Regions from separate parts of the Sinorhizobium sp. 7-81 genome, predicted to be linked through region 1. Evidence: predicted binding sites of a transcription regulator. Region 1 holds the regulator's gene; the other holds the start of a gene.

Region 1 (15,197 bases):
CTTCTTCTTGTAGGGGTAGTCGTCGGAAGAGAAGGCCTCGTCGTCGATCCATTTTGGCAGTTCAGGATTGTCGATATCGAAGATGCGGGACTTGCCGCCGATCCGCAATTCGACCGCCCGGGTCTCCGGTTTGGACTGGGCTGCCGCCGTTTCTGCCGCCATCTGTTCTGCCTCCCGCTGACGCTCGATTTCTTTGAAAGAGGCCATAATTGCGTTGCGGATTCAAGCATGTCGTGAAAATCATGTCATGAAGCAGCGCTATCTCTCTGCCTTCCCGGCGCATGATCAGGAGGGCGCAATTGAGTCATGAGGATGTTGTGTTGGACAATGCAAGGGTGCTCTGGCGGACCCTGCTGCCGAAGCTGAAGGCGGAACGGTGGGTTCTCGGCCTCTCGGTCTTGCTGGCCGTTCTCGCTACGCTCGCCGGTATTCATATCCTTGCCGTACTGCCGTTCTGGATCGTGCTTGCCGCGGCGCTGCTCAATCGCAGCGTGCCGTCCGTGCAGCCGGCTCCGGTAAGCGCCGTTGCGACCGAAAAGGGAAGGGACCCGCTGGTCCCGGCGTTGAACGCGCTCGACATGCCCGTGCTCGTCGTCGCGGCGGATGAAACCGTGCTCTTTCAGAACATTGCTGCCGAAAAGGCGTTCGGCACGATTCCCCCGAATAGCGACCTTTCCGCACGCGTCCGTTCGCCCGGCATTCTCGATATGGTTCGCGAGACCATCGCCACCGGTAAGATCAATCAGATCGAACACACCGAGAGGCTGCCGTCGGATGCTGTCTATGTCGTCAGGGTCGCACCCGCCGAGATTGAAGCCGATGCTTCGAGCCGGCGCATCTTCCTGCTGACCTATCGCGACATTTCGCAAGTGCGCCGCATCGACCGGATGCGCTCCGATTTCGTCGCCAATGCCAGCCATGAACTGCGCACGCCACTCGCCTCGCTGCGCGGCTTCATCGAAACGCTGCAGGGTCCGGCGCGCAACGACCTGAAGGCACAGGAGAGATTCTTCGGCATCATGCACGAGCAGGTCACCCGCATGAGCCGCCTCGTCGACGACCTCTTGTCGCTCTCCAGGCTCGAACTGAAGTCACATCTTGCCCCCGAGGACATGGTCGACCTGGCGCCGCTGCTCGGGCATGTGCGCGACAGCCTGCTGCCGCTCGCAACCGAGCTTGACGTCACGATCTCGCTCGATGTTCCTGATGCGCCGGTTTTTGTCCCAGGAGATCGCGACGAATTGATCGAGGTCTTCGAGAACCTGATCGAGAACGCGTGCAAGTACGGACAGGAAGGCAAGAAGGTGGACGTCCGGCTGACCGGAGACGAGGGCAAGCAGGCCGAGGTCACCGTCGAGGATTACGGGCGAGGCATTCCGGCCGAGCACGTACCGCGAATTACCGAACGTTTTTATCGCGTTAACGTGGAGGCGAGCCGCTCGAAAAAAGGCACCGGCCTGGGGCTTGCCATCGTCAAGCATATCCTCACGCGCCACCGTGCCCGTCTCCTAATTCATTCGGAGGTCGGGAAGGGTACGATCTTCACGGTCCGCTTCTGACACAAAACGTCGCCGGTTCATCGCGGATGTCGAAATTACGAAGCTTCTTCAATGACATAGACTGTCATAAATGTTTCACCGAATTGACATAAAAGGTGTGACCATCGGCGGCTAACTAGGGGCGGCCGATCATACGGCGAAGAGAGCGCTGGAACTGAAGCGCACCAACACAAGCCCATTCCGGGAGAACATCTATGAAAGCTCTTAAACTCACTGTAGCGGCGCTGGTCGCCTCCGCCGCGTTCGCGGGCACCGCAGCGGCTCGCGACCAGGTTCAGGTCGCTGGCTCGTCGACCGTTCTTCCCTACGCAAAGATCGTCGCCGAAACCTTCGGTGAGACCTTCCCCGACTTCAAGACGCCGGTTGTCGAGTCCGGCGGCTCGTCTGCCGGCCTCAAGGAATTCTGCAAGGGCGTCGGCGAAGACACGATCGATATCGCCAACTCCTCGCGCAAGATCAAGGACAGCGAAATCGAAGCCTGCAAGGCTGCCGGCGTGACCGAGATCCAGGAAGTCAAGATCGGTTATGACGGCATCGTCTTCGCGACCGATGCTGGCAACGCCGACCTCGCCCTGAAGCCGGAGCATCTCTACAAGGCGCTCGCAGCTGAAGTCGTCGTCGACGGCAAGCTCGTTGCCAACCCGTACAAGAAGTGGTCGGAAGTCGACGCTTCGCTTCCGGACGCCGAAATCGCTGCCTTCATCCCAGGCCAGAAGCACGGCACGCGCGAAGTCTTCGAGGAGAAGATCCTCGCTGAAGGCTGCAAGGAAGCCGGTGCCCAGGACGTCATCAAGGCAGCCGTCAGCGATGCCAAGGAACAGCTCGCCAAGTGCGTCGCTGTCCGCAAGGACGGCATGGCTGTCGACATCGACGGCGACTACACCGAAACGCTCGCCCGTATCGCTTCCAACAAGAGCGGCATCGGCGTGTTCGGCCTTTCGTTTTACGAGAACAACGCCGACAAGCTGAAGGTCGCTACCGTCAACGGCGTCGTTCCCTCGACGGAAACGATCGCTTCGGGCGAATACCCGGTTTCCCGTCCGCTGTTCTTCTACGTCAAGAAGGCCCATATGGGCGTTGTTCCCGGCCTCAAGGAATACGTCGAATTCTTCATCGACGACCAGATGATCGGCCCTGACAGCCCGCTCGCCGAATACGGCCTCGTTTCTGCTCCGGACGCAGAGCGTGAAGAAATCCGCAAGGCTTTCGAAGCCGGCAACATGCTCTAATTAAGACACGCCCCGGCGCGACCTGGTGTCGCGTCGGGGCATGCGTTCATTTTGATTTTGCCGGCGGCCATGGCGGTCTTTGCCGGGGAGACGTGCTGATGAGTACTTCGCTCCTTCTTTTGATCATAGTTTTGATTGGTTTCATTGCCTATTTTGCCGGTCGTGCGCGCTCGCTCGCGCAGTCCGGCGGTAAATTCGCGGACCTGCACTCCTTGCCCGGCTATCATGGCAGCTATGTCGCCATCTGGGCGATGCTGCCGGCGGCACTTGTGCTGGCCACCTGGCTGATCGCATCGCCGCTTTACATCGATTCCAGTGTCCGTTCTGCTCTTCCCGAGGCGGTAAAGAGCCAGGGCGCTGCAACGGTTCAGCTCGCACTCGGTCAGGTGAAGTCGGTTGCCGGCGGCCTCGTTCGCCTGGACGCGTCTGAACTCGCCGCGCTTGAAAATGGTTCGGCCAACCTGCGCGAAACGCTTGCCGCCAAGGGCGTAGCGCTGGCGGGAGAAGGCGAACCGTACATGATTGGGGCAGCGCAGCAGTTCAACGCCATGCGGACCTACAGTCGCTGGCTGATGAGCGCGGTCGTGCTGTTCGTTGCCGTTGCTGGCGGTGTGTATGCCATCCGCAACATCAGCACCCGCTTCCGCGCCCGCAATCGGGTGGAGCGCGTAATGCTCGCTTCGCTGATCGTTGCGTCCTCGATCGCCATTCTCACCACCATCGGTATCGTCGCTTCGATGTTGTCGGAGGCGGGCCGGTTCTTCAGCATGGTATCGCCCGCCGAGTTCTTCTTCGGCACGGTGTGGGACCCCCGTTTCGCGGCCGCCGGCAGCGGCGGCGCATCGGGCCAGTTCGGCCTCCTGCCGCTTCTCGGAGGCACACTCTATATCGCCTTAGTCGCCATGCTGTTTGCAGTGCCCATTGGTCTCTTCGCGGCGATATACATGGCAGAATACGCAAGCCCGCGGCTGCGTTCGACGGCGAAGCCGCTCCTCGAAGTGCTCGCCGGCATCCCGACGATCGTCTACGGCTTCTTTGCGCTCGTCACGGTCGGACCGTTCCTGCGCGATATCTCGACGCAACTGAACGGCCTCCTCACCGGCAACTACCAGAACTTCATCCAGGCGCAGAGCGTACTGACTGCTGGCATCGTCATGGGCATCATGCTGATCCCCTTCGTATCGTCGCTCTCCGATGACATCATCACGCAGGTTCCGCGTGCATTGCGCGACGGCTCGCTCGGACTTGGGGCAACGCGTTCAGAGACGGTGAAGAAGGTCATCCTGCCGGCCGCACTGCCCGGCATTGTCGGTGCGCTGCTTCTGACGGCGTCACGCGCGGTTGGCGAGACGATGATCGTCGTGCTTGCAGCGGGCGTGGCGGCGCGCATGCAACTGACGCCTTTCGAGCCGATGACGACGGTGACGGTGAAGATCGTTCACCAGCTGACGGGTGACCTGGAATTCACGTCGCCACAGACGTTGGTCGCGTTCGCGCTCGGCATCACGCTCTTCGTCATCACGCTCTGCCTCAACATATACGCGCTCTATATCGTGCGCAAATATCGGGAACAGTACGAATGACCGACCTTGCTTCCCCGACGGTAAGGGTCTCGACCCGTCCTGCCGAAACCCGCCGCGATATCGGTATCAAGCGCCGCTATGCTGCCGAGCGCCGTTTCCGGGCCTATGGCATCAGCGCCATCGTCCTCGGTCTGTTCTTCCTCGCGGTCCTCGTCACGACGGTCGTTTCGAAGGGCTACACTGCATTCCTGCAGACGACGATCACGCTGCCGATCGAGTTTTCGGAAAAGGTCATCGATCCTAAAAACGAGCGCGCGACCGACGCCAAGCAGCTGATGACGGCCAACTATCCGTTGCTCGTTCGCGATGCGCTCGTTAAGCAACTCGGGCTCGACGCGACGAAGCGGCCTCTGGTCAAGCAGGCGACGGATATGATCTCCGCCAGCGCACGCACGCAGCTGCGCAACATCGTCGTCGCGGATCCGTCGATCATCGGCAAAACGGTGCCGGTGACGCTGCTTGCCGAAGCGAACATCGATTCCGCTTTCAAGGGCCAGATCGACCTGTCGGTCGCTGAAACCAATCGCAAGGTCAAGGACCAGCAGGTTGCCTGGATGAACGAGCTCGCCGATGCCGGCATACTCAAGACGAGCTTCAACACGGGTATCTTCACATTCGGCGCATCGAGCCGTCCGGAAGCGGCGGGCGTTGGCGTTGCCCTGATCGGCTCTCTCTACATGATGCTGATCGTTCTGGTTCTGTCGCTGCCGATCGGCGTGGCCGCCTCGATCTATCTCGAGGAGTTCGCACCAAAGAACCGGCTTACCGACCTGATCGAAGTCAACATCAACAACCTCGCGGCCGTACCGTCAATTGTCTACGGCCTTCTCGGCCTCGCCGTCTTTATAAATTTCGCCGGCTTGCCGCGTTCGGCCGCGCTCGTCGGCGGTTTCGTGCCGACGATCATCATCGCCACGCGGGCGGCTCTGAAGGCCGTTCCACCGTCGATCCGTTCCGCCGCGCTCGGTCTCGGCGCATCGAAGATGCAAACGATTTTCCATCACGTGTTGCCGCTTGCCATGCCTGGCATCCTGACCGGAACGATCATCGGCCTTGCGCACGCCCTCGGCGAAACCGCGCCGTTGCTGTTGATCGGCATGGTCGCCTTCGTGGTTGATTTTCCGGGATCGCCGCTGGAGCCGTCCACGGCCCTCCCGGTGCAGATCTATATGTGGGCGAACGAGGCGGAGCGCGCCTTTGTCGAGCGGACGTCCGGGGCGATCATCATTCTCTTGATCTTCCTGGTCTTCATGAACCTGGGCGCAATTCTCTTGCGGCGTCGCTTTGAGCGCCGCTGGTAGTGGGGTAAGGACTATGAACATGATGTCGGAAGCTGCAGTGGAAAAGGCTCTGGACCTGAAAATGAACACGGTGCCCTACAAGATGATCGGCAAGGATGTGTCGGTCTATTACGGCGAGAAGCGCGCGCTCTTCGACGTCAATCTCAACATCCGTGAAAACACCGTGACAGCCCTGATCGGTCCATCGGGCTGCGGCAAGTCGACGTTCCTGCGCACGCTGAACCGCATGAACGATACGATCGAGAACTGCCGGGTGACCGGCAAGATCACGCTCGACGAGGACGATATTTACGATCCGAGCATCGATGTCGTGGAACTGCGCGCCCGTGTCGGCATGGTGTTCCAGAAGCCGAACCCGTTCCCGAAATCTATCTACGAGAACGTCGCCTACGGTCCTCGTATTCATGGTCTCGCCCGCACGAAAGCGGAATTCGATGAGGTCGTCGAAACGAGCCTGCAAAAGGCGGGCCTTTTCAATGAGGTCAAAGATCGGCTGCAAGAGCCGGGCACCGGCCTCTCCGGCGGTCAGCAGCAGCGCCTCTGTATCGCGCGCGCCGTTGCGGTCAGCCCCGAAGTGATCCTGATGGACGAGCCCTGCTCGGCGCTCGATCCGATCGCCACCGCGAAGGTCGAGGAGCTCATTCACGAGCTGCGTGCGAATTTCACGATCGTGATCGTGACCCATTCGATGCAGCAGGCCGCGCGTGTGTCGCAACGCACCGCCATGTTCCACCTCGGCAATCTCGTCGAGGAGAACGACACCGACAAGATGTTCACCAATCCGGATGATCAGCGCACGCAGGACTATATTATGGGTCGGTTCGGCTAAAGCGGTTTCCAACCCTTACGATCGATGAAGGTCCGTCCAGAACAGCGCGCGCCTTGAGGAAACGAAAATGACTCATGCACACATAATGTCCGCCTTCGACGAGGAGTTGAAATATCTCACGCGCCGGATCTCCGAGATGGGCGGGCTTGCCGAGCAGATGGTGGCGGACTCTGTCCGGGCGCTGGTGAACTCGGATCTGGCCTTGGCGCAGAAGGTGATTTCGGACGACGCGATCCTCGACGACGCCGAGCGTCAGATCGGCGAGAAGGCGATCGTCACCATCGCCAAGCGTCAGCCAATGGCGTCGGATCTCCGCGAGATCATGGGGTCGATCCGGATCGCCGCCGATTTGGAGCGTGTCGGCGACCTCGGCAAGAATACCGCCAAACGCGTGATCGCGGTCGCCGGATCCGGCATTCCGCGCAAGCTCGCGCGTGGCCTGGAGCATCTTGCGGAGCTGGCCCTGGTCCAGCTCAAGGAAGTGCTCGACGTCTATGCCTCCCGTTCGCCGGAAAAGGCGAACAGCATCCGCGAGCGCGATGAAGAGATCGACGCGATCTACACGTCGCTTTTCCGCGAGTTGCTGACCTATATGATGGAAGATCCGCGCAACATCACGCCGTGCACGCATCTTCTCTTCTGCGCCAAGAACATCGAGCGTATCGGCGACCATGCGACCAACATCGCCGAAACGATCTATTACATGGCGACGGGTGCTCAGCCGCAAGGCGAACGGCCGAAGGACGACACGACGTCGTCGCTGGGCTCCGTGACGGACTAGAGCAATTCCAGGACAACGGTTTTTCGTCCGGAGTTGCGTCGTTCAGAGATTTAGGTCGTTTCACTGTTTCAATGAAACGATCTAGGGCGCCCGATACCCGCATGCGCAGGTGCATGCGTTAATCTTGTCCCGGTCGCGAGTATTCGCGCCCGTATTGTGCCGCGGTGGCATGACGGCACCCGCGCGTGGGAAGGAGCATGACCGAATGTTGCCGAAGATCGCTGTTGTCGAGGACGAGGAGGCGCTGAGCGTCCTCCTGCGCTACAATCTCGAGGCCGAAGGATTCGACGTCGATACGATCCTGCGTGGAGACGAGGCTGAAATCCGCCTTCAGGAGCGGTTGCCCGATCTGTTGATCCTCGACTGGATGCTGCCCGGAGTGTCCGGCATCGAACTTTGCCGCCGGCTGCGGCAGAGGCCGGAAACGGAGCGCCTGCCGATTATCATGCTGACTGCGCGCGGCGAGGAAAGCGAGCGGGTTCGTGGTCTCGCCACCGGCGCGGACGACTATGTCGTCAAGCCGTTCTCTACGCCGGAACTGATGGCAAGGGTGAAGGCGATGCTGCGGCGCGCCAAGCCCGAGGTACTTTCGACGCTCTTGCGCTGCGGCGACATCGAGCTCGATCGCGAGACGCACCGGGTCCACAGGCGCAGCCGCGAGGTTCGGCTCGGACCGACGGAGTTCCGGCTGCTGGAGTTCCTGATGTCCTCGCCGGGGCGCGTCTTCTCCCGTTCACAGCTTCTCGACGGCGTGTGGGGTCATGACATTTATGTCGACGAACGCACAGTGGACGTGCATGTCGGTCGTCTGCGCAAGGCGCTGAACTTTTCGAACATGCCCGATGTCATTCGCACCGTGCGCGGTGCCGGCTATTCACTTGAAAGCTGAAGGCCGCTGTTGTCCGGTTTCTGCATGCATAAAAAAGGGGCCTTTAGGCCCCTTTTCATTTGCGTTCGCAAGACCGATCAGCGCATCCGCCGGCGCTCGCCGGAAGGCTGATAGGCGAGCCGCGTGTGATAGCTGCAATAAGGCGACGATTCCGGCGAGTCATTGCCGCAGAAATGGAACTCTTCCTTCAAAGGATCGCCGATCGGCCACTTGCAGGTGCGCTCGCTGAGCTCCGTCAGGCCGAGGCGGCGGGACATCGGAACGACGACATTGGGTGCGTGTTCGAGGTCCTGATCCGCGACGAGATCGACTTCGATCTCTTCCTTGAGCACGGTGGCACCAGCGGTGCGGGTGACGGTGCGGGTTGTGACACGCGCGGCGTAATTCGGCGCGCGGGGAGCGGAAGTGGTGCGCTTCGGGCGTGCGGCAGTGGTCGCGCCGCCGGCCTTGGCCCGCCCCGGCAGGCTCAGCCGGTGAACCTTGCCGATGACGGCATTACGGCTGACGCCACCCAGTTGTGCCGCGATCTGGCTGGCGCTCAGGCCTTCCGACCACAGCTTCTTCAGTTTCTCCACCCGCTCGTCAGTCCAGTTCATTCTGCACTCTCCGTTCTCGGCGTTGGATGGCAGAATCCATCACCATGCTCCGGAAAAACTCCGGAGCTGCAACGCGATAACTCTTTTGGTGACTAGGTCCGCCGCATGCGTCTAGTAATTGAATATTAACCTACTGGCAGGGTGACTCCGTGGCAAGAGTCGCGGGAATCGCGCCGAATCGATTTCGGGGTTTTCCCCAACTTGCTCGCTGGCCGTTGCATTTTTGCAAGCCCTCGCCGGACGTTTTTTCGCACGTCGGAATCTAAGCCTTCAGGGCCGTTGCAAGCCTTGGTTTTGTTGACATTGCAGTGCGAAATAGGAATAGTGCCTGCGCCGCCGAAAGGCGGCATTTTTGATTTTTATCGGACGCGATCAGCCGATATCGATGCCAACAGGACGGAAGGAGAAGTTCGCCATGGCCGCAACAACGCCGCTCTACGACACCTATATGCGCGCGCCGTTGCGTTTCGAGCGAGGCGAGGGCGTCTGGCTTATCGCCGAAGACGGCTCGCGCTATCTCGATTTTGCCGCAGGCGTTGCCGTGAACTCGCTTGGCCATGCACATCCGCACCTCGTCGAGGCGCTGAAGGCGCAGGCGGACAAGGTCTGGCATCTTTCCAACCTCTACGAGGTTCCCGGGCAGGAAAGCCTGGCCCGCCGGCTGACCGCCGTGACCTTCGCGGACCGCGTGTTCTTCACCAATTCGGGTGCGGAAGCGCTCGAATGCGCGATCAAGACTGCGCGTCGCTATCATTTCGCCAAAGGGCATTCGGAAAAGTTCCATATCATCACCTTCGAAGGCGCCTTCCATGGCCGCACGATCGCGACGATCGCGGCCGGCGGCCAACAGAAGTACATCGAGGGTTTCGGGCCAAAGGCGCCAGGCTTCTATCAGGTTCCTTTCGGCGACCTCGCTGCGGTCAAGGATGCGATCAATGACGAGACGGCGGCGATCCTGATCGAACCGATCCAGGGCGAGGGCGGCATTCGCCTGGCCAGCAAGGAGTTTCTGCAGGAGTTGCGGGCGCTTTGCGACGAGTTCGGCCTGCTGCTGATCCTCGACGAGGTTCAGTGCGGCGTCGGGCGGACTGGCAAGCTCTTCGCCCATGAGTGGGCCGGCATCCGGCCCGACATCATGGCTGTCGCGAAGGGCATCGGCGGCGGCTTTCCTCTGGGCGCGTGCCTTTCGACCGAAGAAGCGGCCGCTGGCATGGTCACGGGGACGCACGGATCGACCTATGGCGGCAATCCGCTGGCAATGGCGGTCGGCAACGCGGTGCTCGACGTTGTTCTCGCCGACGGCTTCCTGGACCAGGTGCGCGACGTCACTCTCGTTTTCCGGCAGGGGCTCGCGTCGCTCAAGGACCGTTTTCCGGATGTGATCGAGGAAATCCGCGGGGACGGACTGATGCTCGGGATCAAGGCAAAGGTGCCCTCGGCCGATCTGTTGAAGGCAATCCGCGCGGAGAAGCTGCTTGTAGTTCCGGCCGGCGAAAACGTGCTGCGCCTGTTGCCGCCGTTGATCACCACTGCCGCCGAAGCCCGAGAAGGGCTCGCAAGGCTTGAGCGTGCCGCCGAAGCGGTCAGAAGCAACAGCGGCAATGCGGCGGCCTGAACGGCCTGACTTTCACGACAGGAATTTTGAGTGATGACCGGTACCAGACACTTTCTCGATCTTTCGGCGATGACGGCTGCCGACTTGAGGACGATCATTGACGACGCCCGCGTTCGCAAGACGGCGACCAAAGCGGGCACCGCTGAACGGCCGCTTGCCGGCAAGGTGCTCGCGATGATTTTCGAGAAGCCCTCCACCCGCACGCGCATCTCCTTTGACGTCGGCATGCGCCAGCTCGGTGGCGAGACGCTGTTTCTTTCCGGAACCGAAATGCAGCTTGGCCGGGCCGAGACGATCGGCGATACGGCAAAGGTTCTTTCGCGCTATGTCGACGCCATCATGATCCGCACGACAAATCATCGCCGGCTGTTGGAACTCGCCGAACACGCCACGGTGCCGGTTATCAATGGATTGACCGATGATACGCATCCCTGCCAGATCATGGCAGACATCATGACGTTCGAGGAGCATCGCGGGCCCGTCAAGGGCAAGACGATCGCCTGGGCGGGTGATGGCAACAACGTGCTCCATTCGCTGGTCGAAGGCTCGGCGCGTTTCGGATATCGCATGAACATGGCGGTGCCGCTCGGTTCCGAGCCGCAGGACAAGTTCCTCAACTGGGCGCGCAGCAATGGCGGTGAGATCCTGCTTTGCCATGAGGCCGAGGAGGCCGTCGCGGGAGCCAATTGCGTCGTCACCGACACCTGGGTATCGATGAACCAGGAGCACCGCGCCCGCGGCCACAATGTTTTCCAACCCTACCAGGTCAATGGGGCATTGATGAAGCACGCCGCGCCGGACGCACTGTTCATGCACTGCCTGCCGGCGCACCGTGGCGAAGAGGTGACGGACGAGGTCATCGACGGCCCACAATCGGTTGTTTTCGACGAGGCGGAGAACCGGTTGCATGCACAGAAATCGATCCTTGCCTGGTGCATGGGCGTCGTCTGACGAGCGCGGTACCGGTCTTTTGACGGCATTCCGCCCTGATCCGAAGACCCGGTCGTTTGGGGTGGTCCTGGAATGGCCGGTTCGGGACCGTCGGAGACCGGAAGCCCGTGGAACCGGGGTGCCTATTGAATTTTCCGCGCTGAAACACAATTTAGGCGGCATGAGGCCGGCTCCGGTCATGCTGCCGGATAGTGGCCGCCAATCAGTCATTGTGCATTGTGAGCGCGTGCCGCGCACCGTCGGAATGCACGTGCCTTCTGGACAAATCCGATCGCGACAGGGTCAAATGAAATAACGGGCAGACTGCGCCGGGGTATCTATGTCCCCACGCGCCTCGCCCGCGATGCAAGGAGCAAGATATGACAGAAACAGCGCGGGGGCTTGGCGAGTTCGATTTTGCCGGCGACGACCATGTCGTGCCCTTCCAGGTCGAGGGGCTCGACGTGCGCGGGCGCGCCGTGCAGCTCGGCCCTATGCTCGATGCCATCCTGGAGCGGCACAGTTATCCGCTGCCGGTGGCGCGGCTGGTCGCAGAGACGGTGGTGCTGACGGTGCTGCTCGGCACGTCGCTGAAGTTCGAGGGCAAGCTGATCGTTCAGACTCAGGGCGACGGTCCGGTCGATCTCGTCGTGGCGGACTTTTCCACGCCGGACCGGGTCCGGGCCTACGCCCGTTACAGCCAGGAGGCCCTGGCCGCCGCGGAGGAGGGGGGGCGCACGCAGCCCCACGAACTCCTTGGCAGGGGCGTTCTTGCCTTCACCATCGACCAGGGCGCCCACATGCAGCGCTACCAGGGTATTGTCGAACTCGACGGTGCAACGCTCGAGGAAATCGCCGGTGTCTATTTCCGCCAGTCGGAGCAGATCCCGACCAAGGTGCGCCTTGGTGTCGCCGAGCTTCTCGATCGCGACGAAAACGGCAAGCCGCGGCACCGCTGGCGCGCCGGCGGCATGGTTGCCCAGTTCCTGCCGGACGCCCCTGAACGCATGCGCCAGCCGGACCTTCCGGGGGGCGACGGCGACGAGGGGGAGGAGACGTTCCACCTCTTTGAGGAAGATGATCTCTGGTCGGAGGCGAAGGTGATGGTCGAGACGATCGACACCGACGAGCTGACCGACCCGACCGTCGGAACGGAAAGGCTGCTCTATCGGCTGTTCCACGAACGCGGGGTCCGTGTCTATCAGCCGCAAGCTGTCTATGATCGCTGCAGCTGCTCGCGCGAGAAGATCCGCGGGGTGTTGGCGGGGCTCGACAGCGATGACATCGAAAGCAGCATCGAAGACGGCGTGATCAAGGTGACGTGCGAGTTCTGCTCCACCACCTATCGTTTCGAGGCGAGCGAGGTGCGTCCCCAGTGATGTGCCTTAGCTGATGCGTTTTGGCTACCGGGGCCGCACCCTCAGTTGAGGGTGCGGACGAGCCCGGGCGAATCAAGCGAGAAGGCGGGGATCGCCACATTGAATGTCTCCCCGTCTTCGGCCTCCATGCTGTAGTGGCCGAACATGACGCCGGAGGGGGTATCCAGTGGGCAACCGGAGGAATATTCGTAAGTGTCGCCGGGGTTGAGCAGAGGCTGCTCGCCGATCACGCCGGGGCCGCTCACTTCGTCCACCTGGCCGTTCTCGTCAGTAATGTGCCAGTAACGGGTCATCAGGCGAACCGAGATGTCGGAGTGGTTCGATATCACGATGCGGTAACCCCAGACATAGCGGCTATCGTCCGGATCCGACTGTTCTTCCAGATAATACGGTTCAACCGTGACCTCGATGTCGCGAGTCAGGGCACGATACATGTGCACACCCTATGCCAAATCTATTCGGGTATTTTACTGCAATATGGTTTCGGCAAGAATAACAGCAAGATTGCACAAGTCCCATTCAAATTAGACGGAGCCGAAATCCATGCTGGACGGTGCGGTGCGCAGGCGGCTTGATCCACTCCTTGACGGATTGGGCGTCGCTCTCGTGAAGCGGGGCGTAAAAGCCGACACTATCACGATTTTCGGCCTCGGCCTCGGACTACTGGCGGCCGGCCTCATCGGACAAGGGTTCTATCTCGCCGGCGCCGTCATGATCCTGCTCAGCCGGTTGTGCGACGGTCTCGACGGGGCGATCGCACGCGCCAGCCGCAGCACGGATTTCGGCGGTTTTCTCGATATCGTCCTCGACTTTGCATTCTACGGCGCGATACCGCTCGCCTTCATCGTTGCGGATCCGGTCGTGAACGGCCTTGCTGGCGCGTTTCTGCTTTTCTCTTTTTATGTCAACGGATCGACCTTTCTCGCCTATGCCACCATCGCCGAGAAGCGAGCAATGACGACCAGCGTGCGCGGGGCAAAGTCGCTCTATTTCACGACCGGCCTCGCCGAAGCGACCGAAACCATTATCGTCTTCCTGGCCTTCTGCCTGTTTCCCGGCTGGTTCCCGCTGCTCGCATCCTTGTTCGCGATCGTCTGTCTTTACACGGCCGTGTCGCGCATCGTTCTTGCCCGCCTCAGTTTCCCCGAGCCGCGATAAAAAACCGCCCGTGCGTGCGCGGGCGGTTTCGGAGGAGTTCCAGGAAGCGCGTATAGCGGTTTCCGTCCGGAATTGCGTCGTTTCAAAGAGTTGGATGCGGCTTGATCAGGCCTTCACGCCTTTCAAAGCACGGGCGAAATCCTCGATGAGATCCTCGCTGTCCTCGATGCCGGCGGAGAAGCGCACGGTGCCGGCGGAGATGCCGAGTTCGGCGCGTGCCTCGTCCGTCAGGTTCTTGTGCGTGGTCGTCGCCGGGTGGGTGATCAGGCTCTTGGCATCGCCGAGATTGTTGGAAATGCGGGTGATCTCCAACGCGTTCTGGAGAGCGAAGGCCGCGTCCTTGCCACCCTTGAGTTCGAAGGCGACCAGCGTCGAGCCGCCGCTCATCTGCTTGGCGATGATGTCCGCCTGCGGATGGTCCTTGCGGCCGGGATAGATGACGCGCTCGACTTGCGGCTGTTCCGCCAGGAAATCGGCAAGCCGGCGGGCGCTCTCGGTCTGCTGCTTCACGCGCAGAGGAAGCGTCTCGACGCCCTTGAGCAGGGTCCAGGCATTGAACGGTGACATCGCAGGGCCGGTATGGCGGAAATAGTCGTGCAGGTTCTCGTCGATCCATTCCTTGCTGGAAAGCACGACGCCGCCGAGGCAACGGCCTTGGCCGTCAATGTGTTTGGTGGCGGAGTAGACGACCACGTGGGCGCCGAGTTCCAGCGGCTTCTGGAAGAGAGGCGTGGCGAACACGTTGTCCACGACCAGCTTGGCGCCGATTTGATCGGCAAGCTTCGCGACGCCGGCGATGTCGATCACTTCGAGCGTCGGGTTGGTCGGGCTTTCGAGGAAGAAGACCTTGGTGTTGGGGCGAACCGCCTTCTCCCAGTTTGCGAGATCGCGGCCGTCCACCAGCGTGCACTCGACGCCGTATTTGGGGGCGAGCGTTTCCACGACCCACCGGCAGGAGCCGAACAGTGCGCGCGCGGCCACGATATGGTCGCCGGCCTTTACCTGGCAGAGGATCGCCGCGGAAACAGCCGCCATGCCCGACGCGGTGGCGCGGGCGTCTTCGGCCCCTTCGAGCATGCACATGCGCTTTTCGAACATGTCGTTGGTCGGACTGCCGTAGCGTGCGTAGATGAAGCCGTCGGTCTCGCCCTTGAAACGGGCTTCCGCCGCTTCGGAGGTTTCGTAGACGAAACCCTGTGTCAGAAAGATCGCTTCGGAGGTCTCGCCGTACTGCGAGCGGAGGGTCCCACCGTGGACGAGTTGGGTTGCCGGGCGCCAGGTCTTGCTCATGCGACAATCACTTTCAAAACAAAAAAACCGGCCGCGAAAACGGGCCGGTTTGACACCC
Region 2 (15,197 bases), 680 kb from region 1:
CAGCAATGCCGGAATGCCGTAGCCTGGCAAAAGCGCATTAAAGACTGGTGTCGTCGAGAGATTTCCGGCGCCGACGATCGTCGGCTCCCAGGCGATCCGTGCCAGAACCACGATAGCTGATCCGACGGTTATCCAGGGAAGAACGGGCCAGGAGCGCGCCCGCGTTGCGAAGGTATATCCCGCGCCCAGCAGCGCGACGGCAAGGGTCGTGGCGAGACCATCCGTCCAGGCATGCAGGCCGATGACGAAGAGACCGAAGGAGCCCGCCACCAGCAGTCCGCTAGCGATGTCCATGTCCCTTGTATTCATGTCTCTTGTCTCTGCGCTCCGGCGGTAACGCCACTCGACGAAAGCGAGAAGAAACAAGCCGCCGATAAAGCCGGCGAGCCCGTGCAACAGATCGAAGGCGAATTTTCCCGTCATGAGGAAGGACATGGCCAGCACGGCATTCGGCACGACGCCGCCGATACCTGCCCACAGAATCGCAAACTGCGAGTGCGTCCCAAGCCGCCGGTCGAGCACGAAGGAAGGGAGCAGCACGAAGAGCGCCGCCAGCGTCATCGCGGCCAGCATCGCCGTGCTGCCGGGAACGACGACTTCCGGTGAAAGTTGCGGGAGTGCAGGGTCGAGATAGGCAAGAACATCGCTGAGCGCGGTCAGGCTCCACGTGCCGGCGATCGCGCCGAAGGCGGCAAACAGCGCCGGATAGACCGCCGTTGGCCTCAATGCGCCGACCAGCGCGAGCGCTGCGATCACCACGACAAATTCCTGGACCGGGAAACGCTCTGCGGTGACTGCCGGGCTGATGAAAAGAAGCGCGAGAACGGTTGCCGCGATCGCAGACGAGACGGTGACTGCCGCATAGGGGGGTGCGAACAGTCTTTCCCATGGTCCGGCCGCGGCGGCGTCAGCGCGACCCGCCCCCGGCGCACTTTCTGCGCGTTCGCCGCCGCCTGGCCAGATCAATCCGACGCCAGCAATCATCACCAGCAGCGCAAAGGTGACCGGCAACGCCTCGAAGGGTGTCACACCCACGACATAGGCGAGCCCCCAGAGACCTAGCCCGGCATTGGCGAGCGTCGGCACGACAGTCCACTGGCGGAAGCGCGAGGCGAAGAGCGTCGCAAGCCAGGCAATCGAGAGGAAGCCGAACAGCACCCAGGGTCGGGGCGCTTCGCTTGATACGAACAAGGGCGTGAGCAGTGAAGCGAGGAGACCAAGCCCGGCGAGGGCCTGGCCATGCAACAACGACAGTCCCACCGTCGCCAGCGAAATCAATGCCAGCAGTACGAATGCCGCCGCAGTGCCTATGAAGCCGTAGATGCCGTGGGCAGCATAAACAACCCCGAAAAGCGTGGCGGCACCGGCCGCCGTCAGCACGCCCGGGATCATGGCATGACGGAACCTGTCGGCAATCGTCGGCATCGCACGCCGGCGGATCACGTCGCCAGCGATCCCAAGCGCGAGACCGAAAGCCGCCGCCAGTGTCAGTCTGACGGTCGGGCTCAGCAGCCCCGCATCGATAGAATATTGCACCAGGAAGTAACCGCCGAGCGCCAGCGCCAGACCGCCGACCCAAACGGGCCATTGGCCGCCAATTCGGCTTTCGAGGCTTTCTGCCGAGGGTGTTGGAGCCTCCGCGATGGCTGCAGCAGCGACTTGACCGTCGCGGCCACCGTCCTCGGCCTGCTCCTGTCCTCCCGCCTCCTCGCGGGCGCCTCGCGCCGCCCGCGACCAGGGGTCTTCCTTGCCTTCGTCTTCAACTTCGATCGTACCGGGAGCCTGCGCCTCATCGGCCCGCGAAGGAGCAGGCTCGACTGGGGTCTGTCGTTCGCTCAAGCGAGCGATCTCGGCCCTCAGAGAAATGATCTCGGCTTCCAGCCGCTCCGCGGTCTTGCGGCCACCGAGAAAAGCGGCAAGCGCCATGGCAAAGGCAACAAAGGCAATGACTTCAAGCATCTTTTCCCCTGCAGCGCCGCGCTTCCGATCGGACGCGCAGAGGTCGCTGTAGCACTTTGAATTGCTGCATGATTTTGTCATTAAATCGATTCCGATTTAAGGAATCATGCAGTGGCGGCAATCTTCGCAGGCTGCTGCGACCATACAGGTTTTCATTCAAGCGCCAAATGCATTGACAATCGGGCGCAGCAATCTCTTCACTGAACTGTCGCGGAACTGTCATGAACTTGCTGCTACAGCGACGGACGGACGTCGCATGATGCGCGGCGGCTCTATCGTTCAACGTGGAGAACCCGGCAATGGACAAGCATCTCGCCTCAACGGAAGAAACCGAATTCAAGACGCTGACGGAACGCAGGGAGGAATTGGAGGACGTCGGTCAGAACTGTTCCGCCAATCCGACCATGGGCGACATCATCAATCGCCGTTTCTCGCGCCGCTCATTCATCGGCGGCTCCTTGGCTGTTGCCGCTATTTCCACGACAGTCAGCCCGCTCGCGCTTTTGACGGCCGATGAAGCGCGCGCCGACGACGCCTCGCGTTTCGACTTCACGGAAGTCGAAGCCGGTATCGACGAGAACCATCACGTGGCCGACGGCTATGATGCCGATATCCTCTTGCGCTGGGGCGACAAGGTTTTTGCCGACAGCCCGGACTTCGACCCGAAGAACCAGACGGCCGCGGCCCAGGAAAAGCTCTTCGGCTACAACAATGACTATGTCGGGTTCATTCCGCTCGAGGACAATCCGGACCACGGTCTGCTGGTCGTCAACCATGAATACACCAATGCGGAACTGATGTTTCCGGCCTTCGCCTCGATCGTGAAGGAGAAAGTGACCAAGGACGGTCAGGAAGTCGAGGAGGAAAAGGTCACCCTTGGCGAATACACCAAAGACCTCGTCGACATCGAAATGGCCGCACACGGCGGCACGATCATCGAAATCCGAAGGGTGGACGGCAAGTGGCAGCCGGTGCTCGGCGGCAAGTACAACCGCCGCATCACGCTCAACACCGAAATGCAGCTTTCCGGGCCGGTTGCCGGCCATGACCGTGTGAAGACCCCGTCCGACCCGACCGGCAAAAAAGTCTTCGGCACGGTCAACAATTGCGCCGGCGGCGTCACCGCCTGGGGCACCTACATGATGGCCGAGGAGAACTTCAACGGCTACTTCGGCGGCGAAATCGCCGAGGACCATGCGGAATTCAAGCAGTTGAAGCGTCTTGGGGCGCCGGGCGGACAATATGAATGGTCCAAGTTCTACGATCGCTTCGACGTGTCGAAGGAACCGACCGAGGCCAATCGCTTCGGCTGGATCGTAGAAGTCGATGCCCTCGACCCGACGTCTATCCCGAAGAAGCGCACGGCGCTTGGCCGGTTCAAGCACGAAGGCTGCGAATCCATCGTCAACAAGGACGGGCGCGTCGTGCTATATACCGGCGACGACGAGCGCTATGATTATGTCTACAAATTCGTGACCAAGGGCAGCTACAACCCGAACGATCGTGCCGCCAACATGGACCTCTTCGACGAAGGCACGCTCTATGTGGCGAAGTTCGATGAAGACGGCACCGTCACCTGGCTGCCGCTCGTCCATGGCGAGGGACCGTTGACCGCCGAGAACGGTTTTGCCTCGCAGGCCGACGTGCTGATCGACACCCGGCTTGCTTCCGACGCGCTCGGCGCCACCAAGATGGACCGTCCGGAGGACGTCCAGCCCAATCCGAAGACCGGCAAGGTCTACGTGATGCTGACCAACAACACCAAGCGCAAGGCCGAAGAAATCAACGCCGCCAATCCGCGCGCAAAGAACGCCTTCGGTCATATCATCGAAATCACCGAAACCGATGGCGACTTCGCCTCGCTCACCAGCCGTTGGGACGTGCTTCTGAAATGTGGCGATCCAAGCGTTGCCGAAGTCGGTGCGTCGTTCTCGACAGCAACGACCAAGAACGGCTGGTTCGGCATGCCGGATAACTGCGCGATCGACGCCGACGGCAGGCTTTGGGTTTCGACGGACGGCAATAACGAAAAGGAAACCGGCCGCACCGATGGCGTCTGGGCGATCGACACCGAGGGCGGAGCACGCGGTACTTCCAAGCTGTTCTTCCGCGTTCCGGTCGGCGCCGAGATGTGCGGTCCCTGCTTCAATCCGACGTCCGACACTTTCTTCCTCGCCGTGCAGCACCCGGGCGACGCAGGTCTTGCCACCTACGAGAAGCCGGCAACGCGCTGGCCCGATTTCAAGGACGACATGCCGGTACGCCCGGCGGTGGTGGCGGTCACCAAACGTGGCGGCGGCCGGATCGGCTGACCCGCATACAACGGACGCCGCGTCGCCGACGCGGCGTCTGGCTTCATCGTCCCTACTGCATGATTCCTCAAATCGGAATCGATTTGAGGACAAAATCATGCAGCGATTCAAGGTGCTACAGCGACCTTTGCGCGTCCGATTGGACGCGCGGCGCAGTAGTTGCCAGCAGACCTCGATCAGGCCGCAGACGGTGGAGAAGATTTCAACGCCTTAAGCGCGGCGTGAACAAAAGCGTCACGCACGGAGGAGGCGTCGAGGCCGCGTGGCTCGTAGACATGGCGGTTGAGGAAATAGGCGGTCAGGCGAAACGCGGCGGCGAGGCTGTCGTGGTCGGCCGCCTGGTGCCCACCGGGAGACAGGAAATCCGGAAGGGCGAGCATGCGGTCGGCATAGCGCGCGCCCGCCTCCCGACTGACGGCGCGGCCGGATTTGGGCGAGACATAGACGAGGCCCTGACGCGCGCCGGTCGCGGCGCATTCCGACAGATCCAGACCGAAGCCGAGGTCGTTCAAGACGGCGAGTTCGAAGCGTACGAACAGTTCCCCGGCATCCGCCGGGTCCTGAAGATGGTCGACGATGACGGCAAGCGCCTCGTAGAGATGCGGGTGCGGATCACGCTCCGGCAGCAGCCGCAGCAGCGCGCCCAGGGCCTGGATGCCATAGACGGACGTTGCCGCCTCCATCAGCCTTGCGGCACGCAGTTGAAGCGGCTCCACCCGAAATTCGCCGAGATGTTCGTCAAGCCGCGCCCGCCAGGTCACTTCGACAGAGTTTCCGGGCTGCAGCACGGGCTGCATCGTACGCGATCGGCCGGAGCGCACGAGGCCAAGATGCCGCCCATGCGCGGCGGTCATGACTTCCGCGATGACAGAGCTTTCGCCGTGCCGCCGGATGCCGAGTATGATAGCTTGATCGCTCCACTGCATGGAACAGGCATACACCCGGGTTTGAAAGCGGATCAAGCACAGATATGTCGGCTTCGGATGGGGCGGCGAGAACGGTTCTGGACGAAACTGTCGCCTTTTCGCTACACCGCCGGCCGGCCACATTTCTGCCTTAGCGCCGCCTCCCCGCGGACATTTTTGGGCCTCAAGCCGGGCCACTCGTTGGAACGCTTCCGAGTCCAGGAATTATTGCAGTCAGCAGGATCAACTATGTGTGTGTCCCGGAACAGCGCCGGCCGCCTGGCGCGGCTCTTCGCCCTTCTCCTCGTTTCGTCAGTTCTCGCCAACTGCGCGACCAGCGGCCAAAGCGCCAGGCAGAAAGGGCCGGATCCATATTACCTCGCCATGTACGGGCCGAAGCCGGAGGAAAAGTTCCCGCTTCCCGCAACCGACATCAGCAAGGTCGAGCCCCGCTATCTGCGCCAGCAGGTCGCCTATGCCACTTCCGAACCGCCGGGCACGCTCGTCGTCGACACCCAGAATCGCTTCCTTTACCTCGTGCAGGATGGCGGCATGGCGTTGCGATATGGGATCGGCGTCGGCAAGGCGGGGCTGGAATTCCAGGGTGAGGCCCGTGTCGGGCGCAAGGCCGAGTGGCCGCGTTGGACGCCGACGTCCGACATGGTTGCACGCGAGCCGGAACGCTACGGACCGCTTGCCGGCGGCATGGAGCCGGGGATCCGCAATCCCCTTGGCCCGCGCGCGCTCTATCTTTTCCAGGGCAACCGCGACACGCTGTTTCGCATCCACGGCACCACCGAGGCCTGGTCCATCGGAAAGGCCGTTTCGAGCGGCTGCATCCGGCTTTTCAATCCGGACATCATCGACCTCTATAGCCGGGTGCCGACGGATACACGCGTCATCGTGCTTCAATCCGAGCCACCGATGGGTGGGCCGCTCGGTGCGCCAATGGCGGCGGCCGCTGATGAGGGTCAGCCGCTTTCGATGTGACGACTGGCCCATGTGAGGCGCATTTGACACTCAGGCGCCTACCAGGCATCCGGTTCCCGCACCAGGTGCACGATGTTCGCAGGGTTCATGATCCAGCCCCCGCGAAAGCCTTCACCCAGATCCTCGACCGCGTCGCAGCGGACGGCTCCGTTCGCCGCGAGATGGTCGAGCGCCTTCTCATAATCGCCGGTGAAAAGCTCCAGCCAGATTTCCGCCTGGCTGTAGTTTGGCACCTCATCTATCCAGAGGCGATTTGGGCCGAGAACGAACCCCATCGCAGGCGCCTTCTCATCGAAGGGCGGAAGCCCGACGACGTCGCGGTAGAAGGCAATCACGGCTTCGTATTGATGGCTAGGAACCTTCATGGCGATGTTGAACCCGCCCTTGATCTCCGTCGGCATCGCACGCCCTCCTATGCTTGCGGCTCGAGTGCAGGATTGCCCGAGAGTTCGCTCACGTAATAGCCCTCGCGCAAGTTGATCCCATATTCGAGCCAGGCCTTCATGCAGGCGAGCATCTGGGACCAGCCTTCGCAGTTCATATAGGAGCTCTTCTGTCCCTGTTCGTTTTCGCGCCAGCCGGTTTCGGCAATGGTGATCATGGTTGCGCCGTCATCAAGGGACTGGAAGCGCATCTCTACCTTCGTCCGGTACGGGGCTTCGCCCTCGCCCACCTTGGCGTCCCACCGGAATACGATTCGCTGATTGGACTCGACGGTTTCCACCTCCACCGGCACCTCCCCCCACCAGGTGACTGTCGTACCGGCGACCAGAGGCGCGCTAACACCACCGAGGGTCACGAAGTAGCGGCTGAGCTGATCCGGGTTGACGACAGCGTCGAACACCTCATCGACAGGCCGGGCGATCCGGCCATTCACACGAAATTCCAAGGTCATGTCTTCCTCCTCGCCATTGTGTGACACGATGATATGTTATAAAAATATAACATGTCAACCGATTCGAAAGACGACGCCGTATTCAAAGCACTGGCCAATGGCCTGCGCCGGCAGATCCTCGACGCTCTGAAAGCCGCGCCGCAGACGACCGGCATGCTCTGCGAACAATTCTCGCAACTCGACCGCTGCACCGTGATGCAACACCTGAAAGTGCTGGAGGACGCTAACCTGATCCTCGTCCAACGAGAGGGGCGCGAGCGATGGAACTATCTGAATGCTTTGCCGATCCAGGCCATTCATGATCGCTGGATCAGCCAATATGCGGACCACGCCATGTCCGTACTGACGGCCCTGCACCGGGGGCTCGAAAGCCCGCCCAAGTGATGGATTCGGCTTTCCATTGCTCAGCTTTCTTCGTATGAACTGTCCGACTATGCAAATTTGGGGATACCGTCGTGCGCTACCTCATCACCGGCACAGCAGGCTTCATCGGTTTCCATGTCGCCAAGCGGCTTATCGACGAGGGACATTTCGTTGTGGGCTTCGACGGCATGACGCCCTATTACAACGTGACGCTCAAGGAGCGTCGCCATGCGATCCTGAAGCGCTCCAATGGCTTCAAAGCGGTGACGGCGATGCTCGAGGATCGGGCGGCACTCGACCACGCTGCAGAGCTTGCCGAGCCCGAGGTGATCATTCATCTCGCCGCACAGGCGGGCGTTCGATACAGCCTCGAAAATCCCAAGGCCTATGTCGACTCGAACCTCATCGGCACGTGGAACATGCTGGAACTTGCGCGCGCAATTGGTCCCAAGCACCTGATGCTCGCGTCGACGTCCTCGATCTATGGCGCCAACGACAAGATCCCCTTTTCCGAGACGGACCGGGCCGACGAGCCCCTGACGCTGTACGCGGCGACGAAGAAATCGATGGAATTGATGGCGCACAGCTACGCCCATCTCTACAAGGTGCCGACGACCGCCTTCCGCTTCTTCACCGTCTACGGCCCTTGGGGACGTCCCGACATGGCGCTGTTCAAATTTGTGGACGCGATTCACAATGATCGGCCGATCGACATCTATGGCGAGGGCCGGATGAGCCGCGACTTTACCTATATCGACGATCTCGTCGAAGGCATCCTCAGGCTTTCGCACGTTGCACCGGCAGAGGAAAATCGCGTGCCGGCGGAAAAGGCCAAAGACACGCTCTCCTCTCAGGCACCGTTTCGCGTCGTCAATGTCGGTGGCGGCCAGCCCGTCGAACTGATGACCTTCGTCGAAACGGTCGAGAAGGCAGTCGGCAGGCCCGCCATCCGCAACATGCTTCCGATGCAACAGGGTGACGTTCCCCGCACCTACGCGTCGCCGGACCTGCTCGAAGCGTTAACTGATTTCAAGCCGTCGATTTCGGTCAAGGAGGGCGTTGCCCGCTTTGTGGAATGGTATGAGCAATATTATTGTAAAACCGGCCAGATCGCATAACGTATTATTAGCCACGAGGCTGGGCCAAAACCTCAGATCCGGCTCAAAATGGCCGCAAATAGGTCTATTTCGCTTTTAATACACGGATTTATCTAACCGACATCCAATAAAACCCAACAACAAAGGAAGAACCGATGAAAATCACGATGATCGGCGCCGGCTACGTCGGCCTTGTTTCGGGCGTCTGTTTTGCGGATTTTGGTCACGACGTGATCTGCCTCGATAAGGACGAGCGCAAGATCGAGGCGCTCAAGCAGGGGCAAATCCCGATCTTCGAGCCGGGCCTCGACCATCTTGTCGCCAGCAATGTCGCGTCGGGACGCCTGAGTTTCACGACAGACCTCAAGTCGGCCGTTGCCGAAAGCGACGTGATCTTCATCGCCGTCGGCACGCCGTCGCGGCGCGGCGACGGGCATGCCGATCTCTCCTACGTCCATGCAGCCTCCCGGGAGATCGCCAGCAATCTCACCGGCTTCACCGTCGTCGTCACGAAGTCGACCGTTCCTGTCGGAACCGGTGACGAGGTCGAGCGTATCATCCGCGAAACCAATCCCGAAGCCGATGTCGCCGTCGTCTCCAATCCGGAGTTCCTGCGCGAAGGCGCGGCGATCGAGGATTTCAAGCGGCCGGATCGTATTGTCGTCGGCCTCAACGGCAACGACCAGCGGGCACGTGAAGTCATGACCGAGGTCTATCGCCCGCTCTACCTCAACCAGGCGCCGCTTGTGTTTACCACGCGCCGCACCTCCGAACTGATCAAATATGCCGGCAATGCCTTCCTGGCGATGAAGATCACGTTCATCAACGAAATGGCCGATCTCTGCGAAAAGGTCGGCGCCGATGTTCAGGATGTCGCCCGCGGCATTGGCCTCGACGGCCGCATCGGCTCGAAGTTCCTGCATGCCGGGCCGGGTTACGGCGGCTCGTGCTTTCCCAAGGATACGCTGGCACTCGTCAAGACCGCTCAGGATTACGACAGTCCGGTTCGCCTCGTCGAGACGACCGTTGCGATCAACGACAATCGTAAACGGGCGATGGGTCGCAAGGTGATCACCGCCGCGGGCGGTGATGTGCGCGGGCGCAAGATCGCCGTCCTCGGCCTCACTTTCAAGCCGAATACCGACGACATGCGCGACAGCCCGGCGATCGCAATCGTGCAGACCCTGCAGGATGCGGGCGCCAAGGTAACCGGCTACGATCCGGAGGGTGTCGAGAATGCCCGCAAGCTGATTGAAGGGCTGGATTACGCGGCCGACCCCTACGATGCGGCAGCGGACGCCGATGCGCTGGTCATCGTCACCGAGTGGAACGAATTCCGGGCACTGGATTTTGCGCGGCTCAAAACCGTGATGAAGACGCCGCTGCTCGTCGACTTGCGCAACATCTACCGCAGGGACGAAGTGGCAAGGCACGGTTTCGGCTATGCCAGCATCGGCAGGCCGGACTGACCAGACGTTCCGAGAAACGGGATAAAAGTGCGGACGCTTTTTGACGTGACGGCAGATTAATTGTGCCGTCACGTGATCGTTCGCAAAGAGCGGTCACGCGTGATCTTTCGCGTTCATGCCTTCGGCCCGACCTGCGGCATCGGGTCCCAGCTCTTTCCGGCGAGAATGACACAGCTTCGGCCCGAGACATCCGTGACGATCAGGGTCCAACTGCCGTTGTCGGCGGCAAAAACCTCCATGACGGCCTGCGGGTTGATCAATCCGACTGCCGCGGGCTTTTCGTCATATTTTTGCGCAAGGAACTCGATCACCTGGGATCGTTCGGCGCAATTCGCGACCGTCTGCGAACCTGCCGGATAGGGATGTGCCGACACCACTACAGCCAATATGATGGCTCTCGTGAGCCCGCGGATCACATTGCGTACCATGACGCTCCTCCTTTCGCCGGGAGCCCCGGCGGAAGAGGATTTCCGCTGACCTGTTCCGCCGTAGACCGGCATCCTATGGTCGACACCTGCTCGCGACACGAAGCCGGTGTCGCCACGAGAGGAGTATGACGGAAAGCAGAGTATATGTCAGTTAACTAATTTATAGATCACTCACCTGAAACCGTCATGCCAACAGTCGATGAGGGGGAAACGATCGTTGGCGCCGGCCGTTCCACTTAGCTGGTCATTTTTGTTTCATTGCCGCCAACAGTGCCGCGCCAAGAGCACCCTGGGCGGGCGCTTGCGGGCGCGGCTGACGCTCGGCTGCGTTGCGCGTGCCGCCGCCATTCGATGCGGATCCTCGCGCCTCGCGCCCCCCCTTTTCCGCACCACCGTCCTTGCGCATCGTGAGGCCGATGCGCTTGCGCGCAACATCGATTTCGGTGACGCGCACCTGCACGACATCGCCCGCCTTGACAACCTCATGCGGATCCTTGACGAAGCGGTCGGCCAGTTGCGACACGTGGACGAGGCCGTCCTGGTGCACACCGATATCGACGAACGCACCGAAGGCCGCGACATTTGTCACCGTACCCTCGAGTTGCATCCCGACTTTCAGATCCTTGATGTCATCGACGCCGTCGGCGAAGGTTGCGGTCTTGAAGCTCGGGCGCGGATCGCGGCCCGGCTTTTCCAGCTCTGCAAGAATATCCTTGATGGTCGGCAAGCCGAAACGCTCGTCGACAAAGGCGCGCGGCTCGAGCTTTTTCAGGGCGGCGCTGTCGCCCATAAGGGAGCGGACGTCGCGACCGCAAGCGGCGACGATCTTTTTCGCGACACCGTAGGCCTCCGGGTGCACCGAGGACGCATCGAGCGGGTCGGTTCCGTTCGGTATCCGAAGAAAGCCGGCACATTGCTCGAAGGTCCGGGCACCAAGACGCGGTACCTTCAAAAGTTGCTGACGACTGGAAAAAGGTCCGGTCGCGTCACGGTGCGCGACGATCGCTTCCGCGGACGATTTGCCGAGACCAGATACGCGCGCCAGCAGCGATGCCGAGGCGGTGTTGAGATCGACGCCGACGGCGTTCACCGCATCTTCGACGACCGCGTCGAGCGAGCGGCTGAGCTTCGACTGGTCGACATCGTGCTGGTATTGACCGACGCCGATCGATTTCGGCTCGATCTTGACGAGCTCGGCGAGCGGATCCTGCAATCTCCGGGCGATCGAAACGGCACCGCGCAGTGAGACGTCGAGCGTCGGAAATTCGGCCGCCGCCGTTTCGGACGCGGAATATACCGATGCCCCAGCCTCGGAGACGATGACCTTTGTGGGTTTCGGCGCTGGGAGCTGCTGAAGCATGTCGGCCACAAGCTTCTCGGTTTCGCGGCTGCCGGTGCCGTTGCCAATGGCAATCAGTTCGACCCTGTGCTTGCGAATGAGCGACGCGAGTTCCGCCTGGGCGCCGCGAACATCGTTCTTTGGCGGAAAGGGATAGACCGTTGTCGTATCAAGCAATTTGCCCGTGCCGTCGACGACCGCGACCTTCACTCCGGTGCGGATGCCCGGATCAAGACCCATGGTTGCGCGCGAGCCGGCGGGCGCGGCGAGCAGCAGATCCTTGAGATTGCGAGCGAAGACGCGGATTGCTTCCTCTTCCGCCCGCTCGCGCAGCTCACGCATCAGATCCAGCGAGAGCGACATGGAGAGCTTGACCCGCCAGGTCCAGCCGATCACGTCCAGGAGCCATTTGTCGCCGGGCAGGTGCGCGCCGACATTATAGGCGGCCGCAATCATACGCTCGACCGGTTTCATCGGTGATCTGTCGTCCTGGTCAACGACGATATCGACCGAGAGGATCTCCTCGTTCCAGCCGCGCAACATCGCAAGCGCCCGGTGGCCGGGCGCCGTCGCCCAGCGTTCGGCATGATCGAAATAATCCGAGAACTTCGCACCGGCTTCCTGCTTGCCGTCGACCACTCTGGCACGCAGGAACGCGGCGTCCTTCATGTAATTGCGCAGGCGCCCCAAAAGATCGGCGTTCTCGGCCATGCCTTCGGCGATGATGTCGCGCGCACCCTCGAGCGCCATCTTGACGTCCGTGACATCGGCCGTCAGATACGCACCGGCGCGATCGGCCGGCGCGATCGAGCGGTCGGCAAGTATTGCCTCCGCCAGCGGTCCCAGCCCACGCTCCCTGGCGATCTCTGCTTTGGTGCGCCGTTTCGGCTTGTAGGGCAGATAGATGTCCTCAAGCTCCGCCTTGGTGGCCGCAGCGGCGATCTTGCCTTCGAGCTCGTCGGTGAGCTTGTCCTGGCCGCGGATCGAATCGAGGATCGACGACCGGCGCGCCTCGAGTTCACGCAGATAGGTGAGCCGTTCCGAAAGCACGCGCAGTTGCGTATCGTCGAGACCGCCGGTTACCTCCTTGCGATAGCGAGCGATGAAAGGCACCGTCGCTCCCGCGTCGAGCAGGTCGACGGCGGCGGCAACCTGCGCGGTGGTTGCCTTGATCTCACTTGCGATGAGGGCGGCAATGGGCTTTGCGGTCATTCTGCTTTCCGTATTCTGTTTTCCGAGCGGACCATACTGGCGCAGACCATCAAGGCCAAGTGAGGGCGGATGATCGCCCGACCGCGCTCCACAGAAGATGGTCGATTGCGGAAATGCTCACCGCACCCCTCACCCGCATTGGGATGAGGGGCGGAAAAGACGCTCGCCGGATGACCGGCACTATGCTGCGTTAGACCGCGACGAGTTCCAGGCGCCGGCGGGTTCTCTCGAATTCAAGCAATTCGCGCTCCTTTTGAGCGATATAATCCCGTGAGACCGGCACCGACCTGAGCGATGGCGAGAGCTGAAGTTGGAAGACGAAGTGCTTGTCATGGAGAAAGGCGGTTTCCGAGGCCGCAAGATAGAATTCCCACATCCGGAAGAAGCGTTCGTCGTAGAGCCTGACCGCCTCCTCCCGCCGCGCCACGAAGCGCTCGCGCCACGCCCGCAGTGTCCAGGCGTAGTGCATCGGCAGGATTTCGATGTCCTTGACGAGCAGCCGCGTGCTCTCGACCGACGGCAGCACTTCGGAGAGGGCCGGGATATAACCGCCGGGAAAGATGTACTTCTCGATCCACGGGTTGGTGGCCCAAGGCTTGTAGATCTGGCCGATGGAGTGAAGCAGCATCACCCCTTCGGGTGTCAGCAGCTCTTTCATCTTGCGGAAAAAATTGCCGTAGTTGCCGATGCCCACGTGCTCGAACATGCCGACGGAAACGATTCGGTCGAACTGCCGCCCCTGCATCGTGCGGTAATCCTGCAGCTCGAAGCGCACGCGATCGGCGAGCCCGCGCCGCTCCGCTCGTTCGCGCGAGACCTTCAGTTGCTCCTCGCTGAGCGTGATTCCGGTGACTTCGACGTCGGACGCTTCGGCAAGATACATCGCCATCCCGCCCCAGCCGGAACCGACTTCAAGCACCTTCTGGCCGGGCTCGAGCAAGAGCTTCGCCGCGATGTGCCGCTTCTTGGCGCGCTGCGCCTCGTCGAGCGAAATTCCCGGCGGATGGAAATAGGCGCAGGAATATTGCCAGTCCTCATCGAGGAAGAGGTTGAAGAGCTTCCCGTCGAGATCATAGTGGTGGGCGACATTGTAGCGATTGCGGTTGACCGGCAGCCTGCTCTTCACCTGCTGGCGCAACACATGCCCCAGCGCCACGATGGAATTGGCGAAGGTCGCAACGTTTGCCAGATCATTGCTCTTGATAATGGATAGCACGTCGAAGATGTCGCCTTCCTCAACGAGAACGCGACCATCCATATACATTTCACCAAACTTTAGCCCGGGGTCCCGCACAATGGCCGTTTCCGCCGCGGCATCGGCTATCCGTATGGTCGCCGGCTGGCCCGTACCATCACCCAAGACTACCTTTTCATCTGATGAGAAAACGACCGTCAGTTTGCCCTTCTGGACAAGACGGCGAAGCAGATTCAACAATGCCGCACTCATATCCTACCTCAGCATCAGACCTAAACGGACATATAGTTCCTCCGCACAGGAGACGCTGCGAGCGGTTCGATCGGCTTTCGGAGGATACGCGCAGGCATGCGCTTGGGAAACGACGCCGGACGCATCCTGAAAAACGAGAACCGACTTGGCTAAGCCCACGGCTTCCGTCAGGCAGCGGCGCCGCAAGGTCGCCGCGCACCGGGAATTTCGTCAGGCTGGCCCACCGGGCTCCTATCCATCAGAACTTCCATTAACTTAGCGGTGTTCCACGGTTTATCAATGGGCTTCTTTGTGGCCCCTCATTGATCTGCTTCCTTAGTAAATTCGAAGAAATGCGGATTGGAGTGGCCAGCGGCCCCTCGCCGATCGGCCAGAGCGCGGCCAATGTATCGGCCGCGGGACGAACCGAAAATTCTGAGGTTTTCTCTTCCGCTCTAGCTGCCGAACACGCCAAGCCCGCGAAGCCTGTGGCGATCATGCGGGCGATCGAGATCGAGCACCGGTCCCGCCGCAACGATCCCGGTCGGATTGACATGCCGGATGCCGTAATAGCCGCGCTTGATGTGATCGATGCGCACGGACTCGCGGATACCGGGCCATTGGTAAATTTCGCGCATATAGTTGGACAGCGATGGATAGTCCTCGATCCGGCGGATGTTGCATTTGAAGGCCCCGTGATAGGCGGCATCGAAACGAATCAGGGTGACGAACAGCCGGATGTCAGCCTCGGTGAGATGGGCGCCGGCAAGATATCGATGCGCCGCAAGATGCCGCTCGAGTT

What was found. Region 1 encodes PhoB, which activates phosphate uptake and scavenging genes when phosphate is short. Its sites were predicted from a motif close to TGTCATNNANCTGTCAT; they were not measured.
Region 2: QN224_RS05560 (PhoX family phosphatase) is a predicted target of PhoB. The motif match lies at 2,166-2,182, and genes of this name have one in related genera.

What each region holds. Positions count from the first base shown of each region.
Region 1 is NZ_JASKLT010000001.1:468,935-484,131, forward strand. It holds gene ppk2 (polyphosphate kinase 2) at 1-162, opposite strand, end outside; gene phoR (phosphate regulon sensor histidine kinase PhoR) at 300-1,559, shown strand; gene QN224_RS02280 (substrate-binding domain-containing protein) at 1,754-2,788, shown strand; gene pstC (phosphate ABC transporter permease subunit PstC) at 2,887-4,371, shown strand; gene pstA (phosphate ABC transporter permease PstA) at 4,368-5,672, shown strand; gene pstB (phosphate ABC transporter ATP-binding protein PstB) at 5,686-6,501, shown strand; gene phoU (phosphate signaling complex protein PhoU) at 6,569-7,282, shown strand; gene phoB (phosphate regulon transcriptional regulator PhoB) at 7,488-8,171, shown strand; gene QN224_RS02310 (GcrA family cell cycle regulator) at 8,249-8,767, opposite strand; gene QN224_RS02315 (aspartate aminotransferase family protein) at 9,183-10,382, shown strand; gene argF (ornithine carbamoyltransferase) at 10,416-11,333, shown strand; gene QN224_RS02325 (Hsp33 family molecular chaperone) at 11,693-12,691, shown strand; gene apaG (Co2+/Mg2+ efflux protein ApaG) at 12,733-13,125, opposite strand; gene QN224_RS02335 (CDP-alcohol phosphatidyltransferase family protein) at 13,235-13,849, shown strand; gene QN224_RS02340 (O-succinylhomoserine sulfhydrylase) at 13,955-15,139, opposite strand; SAM riboswitch at 15,184-15,197, opposite strand, start outside.
Region 2 is NZ_JASKLT010000001.1:1,144,284-1,159,480, reverse strand. It holds gene QN224_RS05565 (DUF2339 domain-containing protein) at 1-1,959, opposite strand, end outside; gene QN224_RS05560 (PhoX family phosphatase) at 2,259-4,271, shown strand; gene recO (DNA repair protein RecO) at 4,448-5,197, opposite strand; gene QN224_RS05550 (L,D-transpeptidase) at 5,426-6,166, shown strand; gene QN224_RS05545 (VOC family protein) at 6,205-6,567, opposite strand; gene QN224_RS05540 (SRPBCC domain-containing protein) at 6,579-7,061, opposite strand; gene QN224_RS05535 (helix-turn-helix transcriptional regulator) at 7,113-7,445, shown strand; gene QN224_RS05530 (NAD-dependent epimerase) at 7,517-8,542, shown strand; gene rkpK (UDP-glucose 6-dehydrogenase) at 8,677-9,990, shown strand; gene QN224_RS05520 (hypothetical protein) at 10,104-10,418, opposite strand; gene QN224_RS05515 (Tex family protein) at 10,663-12,969, opposite strand; gene QN224_RS05510 (cyclopropane-fatty-acyl-phospholipid synthase family protein) at 13,160-14,416, opposite strand; gene QN224_RS05505 (glutathione S-transferase family protein) at 14,851-15,197, opposite strand, start outside.